Linked DNA regions of Alkalinema sp. FACHB-956. The protein of the gene in region 1 interacts with the protein of each later gene in a pairwise test. Links are inferred from orthologs where the notes say so. Each region holds a gene or a part of one and is shown in the gene's direction. Other genes may lie near its edges.

Region 1 (4,565 bases):
AAGTCGAGTAGCGCTTTTTGGTGGGTTGGCCCGATCGGTCGGATTTGCTTCGCGATCGGCGAAAACTTTTCTCCTGATTGAATTTCCGTAACGGTGGCTAGCCCCATGTCCCAACCTTCATTGAGTTGCAACTGATCCAGCCCTACCGTGAGCGAGGCTTGGTAGACATGACGAATCACCTTGTCATCGGCGTAGCAACCAAATTTTTGCAGGTCGATCGCGCGGTAGCCAATTTCCTCCAGCAATTCCCGACCCACGGCATCATCGGGATGTTCCCCCGGTTCCACATGGCCTCCAAATAAGCCCCAATAGGCTGGATAGACAATTTCCGGCTTGTTATCGCGCAGTTGCAGTAAGTAACGATCGTCTTGGTGCAGAATCGCGATCGCAACTTGAATCCTGGAATCTTGCATCTTGGTTGACCTAGTACCGTAGAGGATTGTAGACAGGGTGAGTAAGATCCTGGGAGAGTGCTTGTGGGCTGCCTAGTGCTTGTGGGCTGCCTAGTGCTTGTGGGCTGCCTAGTGCTTGTGGGCTGCCTATTGTTGACCGACAGCTTCTAGATAAACTTCTCCGAGATCCTCCCCATTAATCACGATCGAAGTCGCTTGAACGGTCCCCGTTACCGTCACCATTGAATTGGGTTGCGGCGGCGGGAGTTGCCGACTCAAGACCCAAATGCGACCGGTGGCATCCTGCACTTCATAGGCCACCTGCCCCACCATAGGAGCGATCGAAATGACCTGCCCAGAAATCTTAACGGCACCCGAAGCAGGGGATTGGGACGTGCTACGGGCATGGGAGATTTGGTTGATCGGCGTTGTGGGCAAGGACTGACAGCCCATCAGAATCATAGGTAGACTCCCCACCAGCCCCCAATGGAACGATCGCAGCACCATAGAAATCACACAATATAAAGACCACAAGAATAGAGATCACAGGATATATAGAAAAGGTTGGCAAGAACCCTTTGCAACAAAAGACTAAATTTTCATGCAGATGCAGCAAATCTAGGAGACTGAATCTGAGAAACTAGGAAAAGTCTATCTCATCCTTTCGTGGCTCTTGGCAGCCAGCACTACTTCATACATCTTCATGACAACTGGTCAACTACTCGATGGAAAAGCCCTCTCAGCCAAAATGTATGCTGAGATGACCGCCCAGGTTCAGGATTTGCAAGCCCAGTACGGACGCCCCCCCGGATTAGCCGTTCTGATGGTGGGAGACAATCCTGCCAGTGCCGCCTATGTCGGTAACAAAGAGAGAGCTTGTGCCCGAGTGGGAATTACTTCCTTTGGTCGCCATTTCCCCGCCGATACGACCCAAGCGGAACTGGAACAGGCCATCCGGGAGCTGAACCAAGACGATCGAGTCGATGGGATTTTGGTGCAGTTGCCTTTGCCGGGAGATCATTTAGATGATGTGCAGCTTCTGCTGACGATCGACCCCGATAAAGACGCCGATGGACTCCACCCCGATAACCTGGGGCGCTTGGTGCGGGGAGAGCCCGGATTGCGCAGTTGTACCCCGGCGGGTGTGATGGAGTTGCTGAAGGAATATAATATTCCTCTTAAAGGCAAAAAAGCGGTAGTCATTGGCCGCAGTATTCTAGTGGGGAAACCCCTAGCACTCATGCTGTTGGAAGCCGATGCAACCGTCACGATCGCCCATTCGCGCACCGATGACTTGGCGGCGGTGGCACGATCGGCGGATATTCTGGTGGCAGCGGTGGGGCGGCCCAATCTGGTGACCGCCGATATGGTGAAGCCAGGAGCAGTGGTAGTTGACGTGGGGATCAATCGCATTGCGACCCCCGATGGCAAAGGTCGGTTGGTGGGCGATGTGGACTTTGAGTCCGTCAAAGAGGTGTCGAGCTACATTACCCCGGTTCCGGGGGGTGTGGGACAAATGACCGTGGCGATGCTGTTACACAATACAATTTTGAGTTACCGCAAAAAGTTTGAGGCCTGAGGCCGCTAGACCTCGGTTCTCATCTTGCGTTTAGGAATGTTTCATGGAGGCTGTTCGATGGTTGTTGCTGGTGAAAAGTCAAGTTTTAATCTCAAGACCTATCTCGCTGAGAAACAAGCGCTGGTAGAAGCTGCTCTCGACCAATCGATCGCCCTCGCCTACCCTGAAACGATCTATGAATCCATGCGCTACTCCCTGATGGCGGGGGGCAAGCGCCTGCGACCCATTCTCTGCCTTGCAACCTGTGAATTAATGGGCGGCAATACCGAAATGGCGATGGCCACGGCCTGTGCGTTGGAAATGGTGCATACCATGTCCCTGATCCATGATGATTTGCCCTCCATGGATAACGATGACTTCCGCCGGGGCAAACCAACCAATCATAAGGTTTACGGTGAGGCGATCGCGATTTTGGCGGGGGATGCGCTGCTGTCCTATGCCTTTGAGTACGTGGCGAAGGAAACCCAAGGCGTCCCTGCCGATCGGATTTTGGATGTGGTGATGCTCCTGGGACGGGCCTTTGCCCGCTTAGTCGATGGCCAAGTGGTCGATCTGCAATCGGAGGGTAATGCAGCGATCGGTCTGGAAACTCTGACGTTTATCCACAACAACAAAACATCAGCGCTCTTGGAAGCCTCCGTCCTGAGTGGGGCCATCCTGGCGGGAGCCTCCGACGCGGATCAGGAAAAACTGTTGCGCTACGCTAAAAACATCGGTTTAGCCTTCCAAATTGTGGATGACATTCTCGACATTACTGCCACCACCGAAGAACTGGGTAAATCCGCCGGGAAAGATCTACAAGCGGACAAGACCACCTATCCCAAGCTGTGGGGTATCGAAGAATCGCGCCGCCAAGCGGAAGACCTCGTAGCGAAGGCCAAGGCAGAACTGAGCGGTTTTGGGTCAGCAGCAGACCCGCTGATTGCGATCGCGGACTATATTACTGCGCGCAAAAATTAAAATGACTGTCCCGAGAATTCAGGTGGATCTGATTTTCAGGGTGATAAAAATTGAGACTCTGCCGTAATTGCGGTAAGGTGTTCTCAATTCTGTGATCCCGATTTCCCAACCCGATTTTTATGCAGTCCCTGAGTGCTATCTTTGACAACCACGTTTTAGTTATTGCGATCGCGTCTTGCTTGCTTGCTCAAGCAACCAAGTTGATCATCGAGTTTGCGATGCATGGCAAGTTGAATGTGCGTGTCTTGGTGGAAACGGGTGGTATGCCCAGTTCCCACTCTGCCCTAGTTACCTCCCTAGCAACGGGAATTGGTTTAACCCAGGGCTGGGACAGTGCAGAATTTGCGATCGCGACGGTATTTGCCTTTATCGTCATGTACGATGCAGCAGGTGTCCGTCAAGCAGCAGGCAAGCAAGCGAAAATCCTCAACCAACTGATTGATGAGCTCTTTCAAGGTGACCACCAGTTAACCGAAACTCGCCTGAAAGAACTGTTAGGTCATACCCCGGTTCAGGTCATTGTTGGCTCGATCATGGGCATTGCCATTTCCTTCCTCTCGGAAATGGGCAGCACGGGGCAGTTGGCTTGGGTGCGTCAGATGTGGGTAGGGGGCTAAGGATGTAGGTAGATAGCTAAGACGGAACGGATGTCAGCAGTGAATGCTAACGGTTTCACTAGTCAGTCTTCTTAATGATCAGTTTAATGATCAGCCTTCTCCCCTGTGAGCCTACTCAAGCGCACTTCTCCCAGGGGTGTTCCCCAGGATGGCGCTAGAGTTGAACGGCAGACTTCAATAAAACCACTCGGCGGGCATCCACCACCATGGTTAAATAGCCCCGATCGCTGAGTAATTGCATGACTGAGTTTGCAGCTACAGCATCCGTCGTGTGGAGCGCGAGCAAATAAGGCTTTTGCCCATAGGCCACCAGACCAATATTTTTATTTAAGCCCTGGGAAAGCTGACTGGCCACCTCGGGCTGATTTTGATAGTTCACCAACACTGCATAACCACTCTCTAAAACCTGAGGATTATAGGCGATCGGGGTTTGCGGGTTAGGTGTCTGTGGGTTGGGGATTTGTGGGTTAGATATCGGTGGGCTAAGCGTCTGTGGGCTAGCCGGGGTCGCTTGTGGGACGGTTGGATTGGCTGCTGGAGCCGTCGTCGCGGGCGGAATGGTATTGGGCGGGGGCACGCGACTGGGTTTCACCACAACCGTCTGTAACCCGGTGCTTTGCCCTAGGTACTGAGCCCAGGCGTTGGCGGCGGTTTCGGTTTGGTACCCTCCCAAACGAGTCACTGGGGCCCCTTGGTAATTGCACAGGCTCACGGGAACATCCGTAGGTAATTTGCTGCGGACGGTGGCTTGACTGTCTGGGGTTTGACTGAGCACAAACAGCAGATATTCCCCAGCATTGGGCGGGGCGCAGACAGGGATTTGGGTCTTGCCTGGGGGAACGATCGCTAAGGGCGCGATCGCGGTCACTATCGTCCAAAATCCGGTTTGCCAGCGCCACGCATTCATGCTGTTTTCATCCAATGTTGCATTCAGAGCTTAGTTGCATTCAGATCTGACGGCATCCAACGCTTCCCTTAGCCCTAGGCTAGCCACTCTAGGCCAGTCGCTCGGGGCCA
Region 2 (4,497 bases), on another replicon or contig:
AACAGGACTTGGCCCAGATGGGAATATTGGTGGCCTTAACGCGCCAGTCGCTGTGCAAACCCTCACTCTTTGGACTTTGCACGCCCACCTGTCGAAGAGATTCTACAACCCGCGCAACTTGACTATCTGTCATGGCCGCCGTAGCCACTCCACTGAAGCTGAGGCTGAGTGCGACCCCGCCCACAATACCCAGAAACTGCGATCGCATATCCTATAAAGTCCAAATCAACTTAAGTTCTTACTAATCTAGACCGATCCTGGTCAGAATGATCGTCTTTACCGAAAACCTATATTTCGGCATCAATCTCAGGATGGATTTCAAAAGGATGCCATCCTAGGATACGCCGTGCCAAGGCAAGAAAATAGACCGATGTGCAACTCGAAAAGTTGCCGACCTGCCAAACTGACTTGCAAACCTGACTTGCAAAACTGACCTGGAAAAGCGGCCGATCGGGGAAATTCCGTGCCGACTGCTTCCATTGTCTGACTGCCCAGGCTGGGAGCGTTGTGATGTTGTGATCAAGCGTTGTGGCAGAGACTTGCGATAGAGAAAAGAGGCTTAAGAATTTAAGCCTCTCCCTAGGGTCAGTATTGAAAAATCAGTCAGGACTCTCACCCATAATCTGCTGCTCACAACCTGCTGCTCACAACCTGCTGCTTACAGCCTATTGCCTACAACCTGCTGCTCACAACAGGGTTAGTTACAACAGGGTTATTTACAACAGGATTATTTACAGGGGTAATGCGAGGATTACTTCGCCCAACCATTTCCAGCCTGGGCCAAGACATAAGCAGCCACGTTTTCAATTTGTTCGGGTTGAAGCTTACCGCCAAAAGCAGGCATTGCGTTCTTGCCGTTCGTCACTTGTTTGATGATTGCTTCTGCGGAGGCCATCCCGTATTGGTCGAGGTCAGCCTGTTGCAGCGTTTTGGTGGGGTTGACGGCGTTGCGTCCACCCGCATGGCAAGCAGCACAGTTGGCTGCAAACACCTTAGCACCTGCCGCAGTATCAGCAGCATAGGCGGGCAGGGCAAAGGAAATGGTGGCAACGATCGCGATCAAGCCCAGAAAAAGCTTTCTTAACATTTTGATACCAGTGTTCTACGCTCAAGGATTACCGTCCCCCATTCTGTTGAGAAGGGATTTCCTGGGTCAAAAGACATATTGTCAAAGATTGCAAGCTTGCAATAAGACATATTGTCAAAGATTGCGCTACGTAAAGCCAGTTGCGATCGGTGGAGTGCCCAGGGAGTGAGATAATCCAGCGTGCACCTGCTTAGGAGAATGCTGAGGAGAATACGCTATGAATCAACCTGCTGCCCCCGCTACGGCAACCCTCGCCCCCTGGGGCACCCCGTTACAACCAGGGGCACAACGCCTATTGCTGCTCGGCTCAGGGGAATTGGGGCGGGAAGTGGCGATCGAAGCCATGCGCCTGGGCCTAGAAGTGATTGCAGTCGATTCCTATGCCAATGCCCCGGCCATGCAGTTTGCCCACCGTTCCCATGTGATCAGTATGTTGGATGGGGAAGCCCTGCGATCGGTGATTGAAGCGGAGCAACCCAGCTTCATCGTGCCGGAAGTGGAAGCGATCGCCACGCCGACGTTGATTGAATTGGAAAAGCAGGGCTGGCGAGTCATTCCGACGGCCAATGCGACCTTTCTCACGATGAACCGGGAAGGGATCCGGCGGTTGGCGGCGGAAACCTTAGGGTTGAAAACCTCGCCCTATCGCTTTGCTGATACGGAAGCGGAATACCAAGCGGCGATCGCGGAGATTGGCTTGCCCTGCGTGGTAAAGCCGGTGATGAGTTCCTCCGGCAAAGGCCAAAGTACCGTGAAAACAGAGGCGGATATTTTGCCTGCTTGGGACTATGCCCACGCTAAGGGCCGGACGCAGAACGATCGGGTGATTATCGAAGGCTTCGTCAATTTCCACACTGAGATTACATTGCTGACCGTGCGGGCGATCGATGGCACCCATTTCTGTCCGCCGATCGGCCATGTCCAGATCAGCGGCGATTATCGCGAATCTTGGCAACCTTGCCCGCTGTCAGAAGCTACCCTCGCCAAATGTCAGGCGATCGCGGCCACAATCACGGAAGCCTTGGGCGGATGGGGCCTCTTTGGGGTGGAATTGTTCATCGAAGGGGATCCCGCTGGGGAACAAACGGTTTACTTCAGCGAGGTCAGCCCCCGCCCCCACGATACGGGCATGGTGACGATGATTAGCCAAAACATGTCCGAGTTTGAGTTACATGTGCGGGCGATCGCGGGTTTGCCGATCGGCGAGATTGACCTGATTAAACCCGGTGCCTCGGCGGTGATTCTGGGCACGGAACCGACGGAGAATCCGCAATTTACGGGCGTAGCAGACGCTTTACAGGTTCCCACGAGTAAGTTACGGCTCTTTGGTAAACCCAAAAGCTATGCCAACCGTCGTATGGGGGTAGCACTGGCCCTAGGATCCACGATCGAAGAAGCCCGCGATCGGGCTAAGGCTTGTGCGGCACAGGTGCAGGTGGTCAAGGGGTAGGAGGGTAGAACGGGTAGGAGGGTAGAACGGGTAGGAGGGGACGTTATTTTTTTTACGAATGTGACAATTTCGAACTAACGTTACAGTAGATCTGTTGAATCTCAAGCCGCTGGCATGACTGCTCCTATCCCCAACAACTCTCAAGGTTCTCCTGACGCTGACGACGATCGTGGCTGGCTGGACGATATTGTCCCTAATTTGGAAAAATCCCCCGAAACTAAACGGCAGGGGGTTGATCCTCACAGCCCGATCGTCATGGTGGAAACGGCATTCCTTGCCAGTGCGGCTGGGTTGCTGTGGTTGGTGAATTTTTACTTTCCCCTCGGCCCCATGCTGATCTTTTTCCCGTTACCCATTGCGATCGTCTATCTGCGCTGGGGCAATCGGGCGGCAGGCATGGGCGTGCTTGTCGCATCGTTGCTGTTGAGTGTATTGATGGGACCGGTGCGGGCGATTCAGTTTTTGGTGCCCTATGGCGTCTTGGGCTGGACGTTGGGGAGTTTGTGGTCGCGGCGCAGTGGATGGAGCGGAGCCATTTTCATTGGAACTGTACTGATGACCTTTGGTACGTTTTTCCGGATTTGGCTGGTCTCAATCTTGCTAGGGGATGACCTCTGGCTCTATGCCACGATTCAGGTGACGGGTTTCGTGGAATGGATTTTCAACTTCCTCGGAATTCTGCAACAGCCTAGTCTGAGCTTAGTGCAGGGGATTACGGTGGCCGCGATCGTGGTCAAGAATATTGTCTACGTTGGTTTAGTGCACGTGGTTGCTTACATTCTATGCAATCGCCTAGGGAATCCCATTCCCGATCCGCCTAAGTGGATACAAGTGTTAATGGATGAGTAGTTGTCTATCCAGCTGGTTTCAGCCGTTGATGAATGCATGGATGATCAGGACTGGATGATGAGATTAGATGATGAGTACTAGATGATTAACATCTACACCCAACGATCGCAGGCAGAACGTTGGCTGCAACGCTATCGAGGGCAATCACCAGAATTTGTCTGTGTGCTAGGTTTTACGGAAACGGGACTGATTCCAGGCATTTCTGCCGCCGGAGCCACTCCCGACGATCGCCGTCAAACGGCGCTTGCGGATGCTGAATTTCTGTACTACGGTGTGCAAGCCCAACCCCGCTATCCGCTGCCACCGCTCGTGGCTGGGGCTTCACCAGCCTTGATTTCCCGCGCGATCGTTGAACAGCTCTCCATTCCGACCCATTTAGTGAATGCAGGACTGCTAGAAACTCCCCCCGTTCCCTGTATTGACTGTGGGGGCCAAGCAGCTCGCTGCCTCAGTACGGGCCAAGCCATGGATCTCGCGACCGTGCAGCAATTATTTCAGGCGGGTCTTCAGTTAGGGCAGCAATTCGGCCAAAAACTTAAAAACCGTTACTTGATTATTGGAGAATGCGTTGTCGGTGGAACGACGACTGCATTGGCATTACTGTTGGGCTTAGGGATTCCAGCCCTAGGCAAGGTCAATAGTAGCCACCCCACCTGTAACCATGATCAAAAGCAACAACTGGTGCTATCTGCGCTGCAATCTCTTCCATTATCGACTAGCGATGCTCCAGATCCCCTACAACTGTTGGCGGCGATCGGCGATCCTATGCAACCGGTGGTGGCGGGAATGATGATTGCTGCCAGTCAGTACTGTGGTGTCTTGTTGGCGGGAGGCACACAAATGCTGGCCGTCTACGTCCTCGCTCAACGCATTCAACACGTTCAGGCTCAATATCTTACATCGACGATCACAACAGGGGCGATCGCGGTAGGTGGAACCGAGGAGGAGGCTGGACGGAATCTTCAGAAACCTGCTTGGAACCCTGATAACCCTGTCTGGAACCCTGACAACATTATCATTGGAACCACGCGCTGGGTCGCTGAAGATCCGACGGGTGATACGATCGGCTTGAGTTCCAGTATTGGCAAGGTGCCGCTGATAGCGACAGCCC

What was found. The genes of interacting proteins can lie anywhere in the genome.
Region 2: the proteins of crtE (region 1) and purT interact in binary tests that used the Escherichia coli proteins (3 or more experiments, as listed by UniProt). The link is inferred for Alkalinema sp. FACHB-956 from one-to-one orthologs.

What each region holds. Positions count from the first base shown.
Region 1 is NZ_JACJRC010000031.1:36,402-40,966, forward strand. The notes cover bases 991-3,979. They hold crtE (geranylgeranyl diphosphate synthase CrtE), read left to right. Parts: upstream 991-2,028; coding sequence 2,029-2,931; downstream 2,932-3,979. Other genes in these bases: folD (bifunctional methylenetetrahydrofolate dehydrogenase/methenyltetrahydrofolate cyclohydrolase FolD), read left to right, coding at 1,096-1,971; H6G21_RS21900 (divergent PAP2 family protein), read left to right, coding at 3,051-3,548; H6G21_RS21905 (hypothetical protein), read right to left, coding at 3,703-3,979. Also shown: H6G21_RS21880 (NUDIX hydrolase), read right to left, coding at 1-413; H6G21_RS21885 (hypothetical protein), read right to left, coding at 540-899; more of H6G21_RS21905, read right to left, coding at 3,980-4,455.
Region 2 is NZ_JACJRC010000014.1:93,592-98,088, forward strand. Bases 500-3,420 are described here. They hold purT (formate-dependent phosphoribosylglycinamide formyltransferase), read left to right. Parts: upstream 500-1,304; coding sequence 1,305-2,537; downstream 2,538-3,420. Other genes in these bases: petJ (cytochrome c6 PetJ), read right to left, coding at 752-1,087; H6G21_RS15580 (DUF2232 domain-containing protein), read left to right, coding at 2,652-3,386. In the rest of the region: H6G21_RS15565 (hypothetical protein), read right to left, coding at 1-208; nicotinate mononucleotide-dependent phosphoribosyltransferase CobT, read left to right, coding at 3,468-4,497. UniProt on the Escherichia coli protein: Involved in the de novo purine biosynthesis. Catalyzes the transfer of formate to 5-phospho-ribosyl-glycinamide (GAR), producing 5-phospho-ribosyl-N-formylglycinamide (FGAR). Formate is provided by PurU via hydrolysis of 10-formyl-tetrahydrofolate.